One region of the Rhizobacter fulvus genome, then DNA from elsewhere that is predicted to be linked to it. Evidence: predicted binding sites of a transcription regulator. Region 1 holds the regulator's gene; the other holds the start of a gene.
What was found. Region 1 encodes NrdR, which represses ribonucleotide reductase genes. Its sites were predicted from a motif close to CACNANATNTNGTG; they were not measured.
Positions count from the first base shown of each region.

Region 1 (4,404 bases):
CGGGTGCGATCGCCAGGTAGCGCATGCGGAAGGACGTGGCCGCTGCGTCGGCGGTCGGCGTGCAGTCGGCGCCGATCGACCGGTTGGCATTGAGCTGCGCGGTGGCCCATTCGAGACCGGCCTCGGCCGCCTCGAACGCCTGGGTGGCACGCACGCCGTTGCTGGCGCTGCGCTGCTCGAACAGCAGGTCGCGGTTCGCGAGCGCTACCGCGAGCGCCATCGCGAGCAGCAGCAGCACGGTGACGACCAGTGCCGCCGCCCCGCGCTGGCGGTGGGCGAGTGCGCGTGCGGTCGCGGTCATGACGCGCAGGCGCCGCTCGGCGCGTCGTTGCGCAACCGCACGTCGTGGCGCAGCTGGCGCGTCACGCGGGCGTCGGCCACGAGATGACCCGTGATCTCGATGCCGAGGCTGCGCACCTGGAGCCGAGGCGGGCACGCAGTGCTTCCGGCCGCGCAGGGCGCGGCGCAAAAATCGCCGAGCGGGAGCGTCTGCACCTGCGGCGTCACGGTGAACGCGGTGACCTGCAGCGTGCCGGCATCGGTCAGCGCCTGCCAGTTGCCGGCGCCGAGCTGGATCTCGATCACCGCGTTGCGCAAGCGAAAGCCGAACTGCTCGTTGCCGTCGACCGCATGGTTCTCCACGGCGTCGCGCGAGTAGCTGAAGCTCACGACATCCGAAGCCGCGCCGTCCGGCGCGAGCGCGAGGTAGGGGTTGGCCGCGGCACCGGCCGCGCCGGCGATCCACACGCCGTCCGCCGCGTTGCCCGATGCGCCGGCGCGTCGCAGGTCGCGGGCGATCAGGTCTGCCGCGGTGCGCAGGTCCTGCAGCAGGCGCGCCTCGAGCACCAGCGCACGGCTCTCGCGCAGTTGCGCGGCGAACAGCGTCGCGGCCGCCGCGGCAACCAGCAGCGCGATCGCGACGCCGACCAGCAGCTCGACCAACGTCAGGCCGCGCTGCCTCATCACAGGCTCCAGCAGCGGCGGTTCGCGGCGGTGTCGTTGGCGACGCTCGCGTCCGGGCCCGAGGCCCGCTCGACGTTCAGGCCGCTGCTCGTCAACTTCAGCACCCGGCAGGCCGCGTCGCGCGCCTGCGGGCCCACGGCCGTCGCGACCGCCGTGTAGCCGGTCGCGCTGGTCGCGCTCACCTCGAGCGTGTAGTGACCGGCCGGCGAGCGCGCCGGCACGCGAATCTCCGCGAGCGAGCCATACGCGCTGGACTGGCCGCGGAAGGCTTCCTGCGCGAGCTGTACCTGCGCCGTCGCGACCAGCGCATCGCTGCGGCGCGCCTTGTCCAGCACACCTTCGAAACTCGGCAGCGCGACGCTGGAGAGCACGCCGGCGATCGACACGGTCGCCATCAGTTCGATCAGCGTGAAGCCGCGCTGGGCGGTGCGGGGGAATTGGGGGACGGTCATGACGTGGTCTCCAGAGAAGTTCAGCAAGCGCGATAGCCCGGCACGGCACCGGCGGGCGAGCAGCTGCGCACCCGGCCCATCACGTTGACGATGTGGTGGATCGCTCGATCGCGCGTGCCGATCACGCGCAGCGTGCCGGTCGGGCTGCTGGTGCCGTGGACCGGGTCGAACAGGATCGAGCCGACGTTGGCCTGCAGCGCGACCCGCTCGGTCCCGTTCAGGAACACGGTTCGCAGTGCGTTCGCGGCACCGCTGCAGACGGCCGCGCCGGTCGGCGCGCAGGTGCAGGCGTCGGCCGCGCCGGTGTGCACCACGTAGCACGTGCCGCCAGCGACCGGCCGCACGCTCAGGCGCAGCGCCGCGTTGCGAGCGACCGTCTCCGTGCGCGTGAAGCGGATGTCGGTCGCGAGCTGCGTGGCGGCGGCATCGAGTCGGCGCGCGTCGACCACCGCCTGAAGGCTCGGCGCCGCGGTGCCCGCGACGACGGCGATGACCGCCAGAACGGTGGCCGCTTCGACCATCGAGACGCCGCGCTGGCGCGCGGGCCGGGAAGAGAAGGGAATCATCTGTGCGCTCCGGGGTGTGAACCGATGCACAGAATTTAGAGACCCGGCCATCGGGCCGCGCCCCGCAGAAGGGGGAGCGCGTCGGCCCCCTCGCGGGCGTCCCCGCGGGTTTTCGCGGACATTCACCCCCCGGCCGGGGGCTCGAGTCAGGGCGTCAAATGTCGCGAATGAGCTGACGAAACTCGTCGACGTCCTCGAAGCTGCGGTAGACGGACGCGAACCGCACGTAGGCGACCTTGTCGATCCGCTTGAGTTCGCGCATCACCAGTTCGCCCAGTCGGGTCGACGGCACTTCCTTCGCGCCGCTGTTGAGCAGCTTGTCCTGGATGCGCTCCATCGCGGCGTCGATCTGCTCGACGCTGACCGGCCGCTTGCGCAGCGCCAGCGTCATCGACGCGCGGATCTTCGACGGGTCGAAGTCGGCGCGCGTGCCGTCCTTCTTGACGACCGACGGCAGCGCGATCTCGGCCCGCTCGTAGGTCGTGAAGCGCTTGTCGCAGCTGTGGCAACGCCGCCGCCGGCGCACCACGTCGCCCTCGTCCGAGTCGCGGGTCTCGACGACCTGGGTCTCTTCGTGGGAGCAGAAGGGGCAGCGCATGACCCCGCCCTCGCGTCAGTTGCGGTAGACGGGGAAGTCCTTGGTCAACACCGCGACCTTCGCCTTCACCGCCGCGGTGACCGCGGCGTCGTTCGGCTTGTCGAGGATGTCGGCGATCAGGTGCGCGGTCTGGCGCACCTGCTCTTCCTTGAAGCCGCGCGTGGTCATCGCCGGGGTGCCCAGGCGGATGCCGCTGGTGACCATCGGCTTCTGCGGGTCGTTCGGGATGCCGTTCTTGTTGCAGGTCATGTGGGCGGCGCCCAGGAGGTTCTCGGCTTCCTTGCCGGTCAGGTTCTTCGGGCGCAGGTCGACCAGCATCACGTGCGACTCGGTGCGGCCGCTGACGATCCGCAGGCCGCGCTCGATCAGCGTGTCGGCCAGCACGACCGCGTTCTTCGCGACCTGCTGCTGGTAGGTCTTGAACGCCGGCTGCAGCGCCTCGTGGAAGGCGACCGCCTTGGCGGCGATCACGTGCATCAGCGGCCCGCCCTGGATGCCGGGAAAGATCGCACTGTTGATCTTCTTCGCGATCGCCTCGTCGTTCATCAGCACGATGCCGCCGCGCGGGCCGCGCAGGGTCTTGTGGGTGGTCGAGGTGACGACGTCGGCGTGCGGCAGCGGGTTCGGGTAGACGCCCGCGGCGATCAGGCCGGCGTAGTGCGCCATGTCGACCATGAAGAACGCGCCGATGTCCTTGGCGACCTTGGCGAAGCGCGCGAAGTCGATGTGCAGGCTGTACGCCGACGCGCCGGCGATGATCAACTTCGGCTTGTGCTCGTGGGCCAGGCGCTCCATCGCGTCGTAGTCGATCGCTTCCTCGGCAGTCAGGCCGTAACTGACGACCTTGAACCACTTGCCGCTCATGTTCAGCGGCATGCCGTGGGTCAAGTGGCCGCCCTCGGCCAGGCTCATGCCCATGATGGTGTCGCCGGGCTGCAGCAGGCCGAAGAACACCGACTGGTTGGCCTGCGAGCCCGAGTTGGGCTGGACGTTCGCGAACTGGGCGCCGAAGAGCTGCTTCACGCGGTCGATCGCCAGTTGCTCGGCGATATCGACGAACTCGCAGCCGCCGTAGTAGCGCTTGCCGGGATAGCCCTCGGCGTACTTGTTGGTCAGCTGGGTGCCCTGCGCAGCCATCACGGCGGGCGAGACGTAGTTCTCCGAGGCGATCAGTTCGATGTGCTCTTCCTGGCGCTGATTCTCGCGCTGGATGACGGACCAGATCTCGGGGTCGACACCGGCGATGGTGGATTGGGCGCGGTCAAACATGGTTGGCAGTCCTCTTCAAGCGAAGTCCCCGGGTGAAGCGCCTGCGTGCTGCATGCGCCCCCGAAGCTGCCCAGGCGAACGGCTGAACGGTGCCGCTCTCTCGGCTGGCACCGACCGCGCTTCCCGGTGGTCATCCACCTCAGGCCCCGGCTCGAGTTCCCGGTTCAGGGAGCGAGGGGGCCGCATCGCCAGTCGCGCGGCCCCGCCAGTGTAGCGGAGCCGGCGCCGGGATCAGCGCAGCATTGCGATCTGTTCGGGCGTCTGCGCGGCGGCCTCGGCCTTCGGCGCGGCGTCCGAGTCCGCCTTCGGCGCGACCGGCGCGCTCGTCAGGATCGCTCTGGGTGGCTGCACCGGCACGCTCTTGCCACTGGCCACGAGGCGCAGCGCGCGCTGCTCGCTCAGCACCTTGCTGGCATAGCCGCCGTCGTCGGTCAGGTTGGCGGCCCCGACATAGAAGCGCAGCCCGGCTTCGAGCCCGCCGGCGCGCGTGATGCACTCCTTCAGCACCTGCACGCCGACCCGCAGGTTGGTCACCGGGTCGAATGCCGCGTGGTTG
Region 1 covers NZ_OZ224516.1:852,880-857,283, reverse strand. Annotated here, with positions in the region: gene ACWH49_RS04225 (PilX N-terminal domain-containing pilus assembly protein) at 1-301, opposite strand, end outside; gene ACWH49_RS04220 (prepilin-type N-terminal cleavage/methylation domain-containing protein) at 298-963, opposite strand; gene ACWH49_RS04215 (type IV pilin protein) at 963-1,415, opposite strand; gene ACWH49_RS04210 (GspH/FimT family pseudopilin) at 1,436-1,981, opposite strand; gene nrdR (transcriptional regulator NrdR) at 2,136-2,579, opposite strand; gene glyA (serine hydroxymethyltransferase) at 2,595-3,848, opposite strand; ZMP/ZTP riboswitch at 3,910-4,054, opposite strand; gene ACWH49_RS04195 (lytic transglycosylase domain-containing protein) at 4,080-4,404, opposite strand, start outside.

Region 2 (4,404 bases), 2.3 Mb from region 1:
GACCTCGACGTAGCCGCCGCGCTGCTCGGCGAGCAGGTCGAGCGAGTCGATCGGCAGGATGCCGCGGTCCCACAGCGAGCCGCGGTAGCTCGAGTAGCGGCCGCGCTCGGCAGCCAGTTCGGTCGAGGCCCAGTAGGCCTGGTAGCAGACGGCTTCCATCGACTGGTCGGCAAACGCGACCGCCGCGTCGGAGGCATATGGCACCCCGAGTTCGTACAGTGCGTCCTGGAAGCCCATGATGCCCAGCCCGACCGGGCGGTGCTTCAGGTTCGAATCGCGCGCCTTCTTGACGGCGTAGTAGTTGATGTCGATCACGTTGTCGAGCATGCGCATCGCGGTCGACACGGTCTTCTTCAGCTTGGCGTGGTCGATGCCCTTGACGCCGTTCGCGTCGACGGCAATGTGGTGCACGAGGTTCACCGAGCCGAGGTTGCAGACCGCGATCTCGGTCTCGCTGGTGTTCAGCGTGATCTCGGTGCACAGGTTGCTCGAGTGCACGACGCCGACATGCTGCTGCGGCGAGCGCACGTTGCAGGCGTCCTTGAAGGTGATCCAGGGGTGGCCGGTCTCGAACAGCATCGAGAGCATGCGACGCCACAGGTCGCGCGCCGGCACCTTCTTGAACAGCTTGATCTCGCCGCGTGCAGCCTTGTCCTCGTAGGCGGTATAGGCCGCTTCGAACGCCTTGCCGAACTTGTCGTGCAGGTCGGGGCAGGTGCTGGGCGAGAACAGCGTCCAGTCGCCACCGTCCATCACGCGCTTCATGAACAGGTCGGGAATCCAGTTCGCGGTGTTCATGTCGTGCGTGCGGCGGCGGTCGTCGCCGGTGTTCTTGCGCAGCTCGAGGAACTCCTCCAGGTCGAGATGCCAGCTTTCCAGGTAGGCGCAGACCGCCCCCTTGCGCTTGCCGCCCTGGTTGACCGCCACCGCGGTGTCGTTGACGACCTTCAGGAACGGCACCACGCCCTGGCTCTTGCCGTTGGTGCCCTTGATGTGCGAGCCGAGCGCACGCACGTTGGTCCAGTCGTTGCCCAGGCCGCCGGCGAACTTGCTCAGCAGCGCGTTCTCCTTCAGCGCCTCGTAGATGCCGTCGAGGTCGTCGGCCACGGTCGTCAGGTAGCAGCTCGACAGCTGCGAGCGGCGCGTGCCGGCGTTGAACAGCGTCGGCGTGCTGCTCATGAAGTCGAAGCTGGACAGCACCTCGTAGAACTCGATCGCGCGCGCCTCGCGGTCGATCTCGTTCAGCGCCAGGCCCATCGCGACGCGCATGTAGAACGCCTGCGGCAGCTCGATGCGCTGCTCGTCGATGTGCAGGAAGTAGCGGTCGTAGAGGGTCTGCAGGCCGAGGTAGTCGAACTGCAGGTCACGGTCGGCCTTCATCGCCGCGCCCAGGCGCGGCAGGTCGAACTGCAGCAGCTTGTCGTCGAGCAGCTCGGCCTGCACGCCCTTCTTGATGAAGCCGGGGAAGTACTCGGCGTAGCGGGTCTGCATGTCCGAATGCAGCGTCTCCTCGCCCAAGATCTCGCGGCGGATCGTGTGCAGCAGCAGACGCGCGGTGGCGCGCGTGTAGCCCGGATCCTTCTCGATCAGCGTGCGCGCGGCCAGGATCGAGGCCTTGTGCACCTCGTCGATCGGCACGCCGTCGTACAGGTTGCGGCGGGTCTCGGCCATGATCGGCTCGGGCTTGACCTCGCTGCCCAGGCCGGCGCAGGCCGAGTCGATGATGGTCTGCAGGCGGGCGAAGTCGAGCGGCACGCGCTGGCCGCGGTCGATCACGGTCAGCGCCGGCTCGGCGACCGGCGCCGGGTGGCCCTGCTTCGCACGCTCCTGGGTGCGGCGCTCGCGGTACAGCACGTAGGCGCGCGCCACTTCATGGTGACCGCCGCGCATCAGGCCGAGTTCGACGTGGTCCTGCACGTCCTCGATGTGGAAGGTGCCGCCGCCCGGACGCGAACGCAGCAGCGCGCGCACCACCGACTCGGTCAGCCCGTCGACCGTCTCGCGCACGCTGGCCGAGGCTGCGCCCTGGGTGCCGTGGACCGCCAGGAACGCCTTCATCAGCGCGACCGCGATCTTGTTCGGCTCGAACGCGACGACCGCGCCGTTGCGGCGGATGATCTGATAGCCCTGGTAGACCGACGGCGCGGCGGCGCCGGGAGTGGCCATCGGCCTCGCGGCGACGGCAGCAGGAACGGTGGGGGTGGCGGCGGACGGTTGCATTGAATTCCTCGGTCGAATGTTCTGGGAAAGCGCATCAACCGGCGGTTCGGGCCGGCTGTGCGGAAAGTGCGTCAAAGGTGTGTTGGCGGGTCGCCGCAAGTGCGACGGATCAGGCTCGCGAGCGTTGCAGTGAGCCGGAACGCGAGCGCGTCGATGTCTCGTGTTCAGACCCCATATCTAGGGTGCGGGACCGACTTTACCACTACCTATAGTGTGCGCAAGCACCGACGAACACTACCCGAGATGGCGCCGCACGACTCCGCGGGCCGCCAGCCCGCGCCGCTGCTGGGCCTGGCGGAGCGCACCCGCGCCAAGCCTTGCACAGCGCGCCAAATGGGGTTGCATCGTGCACGCCCGCGTGCCTTGCGCGGGACGCGCCGCGGGCGTCGTCAGGGGGTCTCGGGAAAGTCCCGATCTCGAAGCGGGTGCTGCGCACGCAACCAGGCCCAGTCGAAGCCCGCGCCCGGGTCGTTCTTGCGGCCGGGAGCGATGTGTTCGTGCCCGACGATCGCAGCAATCGGGTAGCGCACCTGCAGCGCAGCGAGCAACTGCACCAGCGCGTCGTATTGCGCCGGCTCGAAGCGCTCGCCTTCCAGGCCTTCGAGTTCGATGCCGATCGAAAACGCATTGCAATCCGCGCGCCCGCGCCACGACGACGCGCCGGCGTGCCAGGCCCGCGCGTCGCACGAGACGAACTGGAGCAGCTCGCCGTCGCGGCGGACGAGAAAGTGCGCCGAGACTTCGAGACCGCGGATCGCGCCGTAGTACGGATGCGCGTCCCAGTCGAGCCGGTTCGTGAACAGGCGCTCGATCGCGTCGCCGCCATACTCGCCGGGCGGCAGGCTGATCGAGTGGACCACGACCAGGTCGATCGGCAGGCCGTCGGGCCGCGGCCCGAAATTCGGCGACGGGCAATGGCGCGCCGTCGCCAGCCAGCCTTCCGGCGAAAAGGCGTCGTCTGCTTCGCCGTCGCGCCGGTTCACTCGCGATCGGGGCTGTCGCCGCCGACGTTGACGCCCAGCCGCGCCATCCGGTAGCGCATTTGGCGCAGAGAGAGCCCGAGGCTCGCGCCCGCCGCGGTGCGGTTGAACCGGTGACGCTCGAGCGCGCGCACGAGGATGTCGCGCTCGACCTGGTCGAGGTGCAATTCCAGATCGTCCGGAAGCGGCACTTCCACCGGCACCGGGGGCAGCGATTCGCGAATCGCCTGCAGCACGTCGCCGCGCGTGTTCTCGGTGATCAGGTCCAGCTCCTGCGCGGCGCTGTCGGTGAATACCGATTCGGGCAGGCCGAGGTCGTAGACGTCGATCGTCTCGCCACCCGACAGCGCGACCGCGCGGTGCAGCAGGTTCTCGAGTTCGCGCACGTTGCCCGGGAAGGGATAGCGCTCGAGATGCACCAGCGCGTCGCGGGTCAGCCGCGGCGGCGGCGAGACGCCCGCATCGCTGGCGATGCGCTCGAGCACGCGCTCGCTGATCGAGACCAGGTCCTCGAGACGCTCGCGCAGCGGCGGCACGCGGATCTGGATGACGTTGAGGCGGTAATAAAGATCCTGGCGGAACTGCCCGGCGTGCACTTCGGCCGCCAGGTCCTTGTGGGTGGCGCTGAGCAGACGGACGTTGACCGGCACTTCGGTGACCGCACCGACCGGTCGCACCGAGCGTTCCTGGATCGCCCGCAGCAGCTTCGACTGCATCGCCAGCGGCAGGTCGCCGATCTCATCGAGGAACAGCGTGCCGCCGTTGGCGGCCTGGAAGAAGCCCTCGCGGTCGTCGATCGCGCCGGTGAACGCGCCCTTGCGGTAGCCGAAGAACTCGGCCTCGAGCAGCTGCTCGGGAATCGCGCTGCAGTTGACCGCGACGAACGGCTGCGTGCTGCGCACGCTGACCTCGTGGATCGCCCGCGCGACCAGTTCCTTGCCGGTGCCCGATTCGCCGTGGACCAGCACCGGCGCCATGCTGCGCGCGACCTTGTCGACCAGCGAGCGGACCTGCTGCATCGCGCTGGAGTGGCCGGCCATCCGGCTCAATGCCTGGCTGACCGGCGCGGGCGGCGGCGTCGGTGCCGCGGGCGGGCGCTTGACGGCGGTGGCCGGTGCACCGGTCTCGGACGGCAGCGTCGCCGGGTCGATCGTCGGGCCGATCGCGCTGCCCGCGCGGCCGAGCGCCGAGCCCACGACGGCAC
Region 2 covers NZ_OZ224516.1:3,194,266-3,198,669, reverse strand. Annotated here, with positions in the region: gene ACWH49_RS15280 (ribonucleoside-diphosphate reductase subunit alpha) at 1-2,166, opposite strand, end outside; gene ampD (1,6-anhydro-N-acetylmuramyl-L-alanine amidase AmpD) at 2,610-3,203, opposite strand; gene ACWH49_RS15270 (sigma-54-dependent transcriptional regulator) at 3,200-4,404, opposite strand, start outside.
Region 2: a site for NrdR is predicted at 2,421-2,434, ahead of ACWH49_RS15280 (ribonucleoside-diphosphate reductase subunit alpha). Genes of this name have one in related genera too.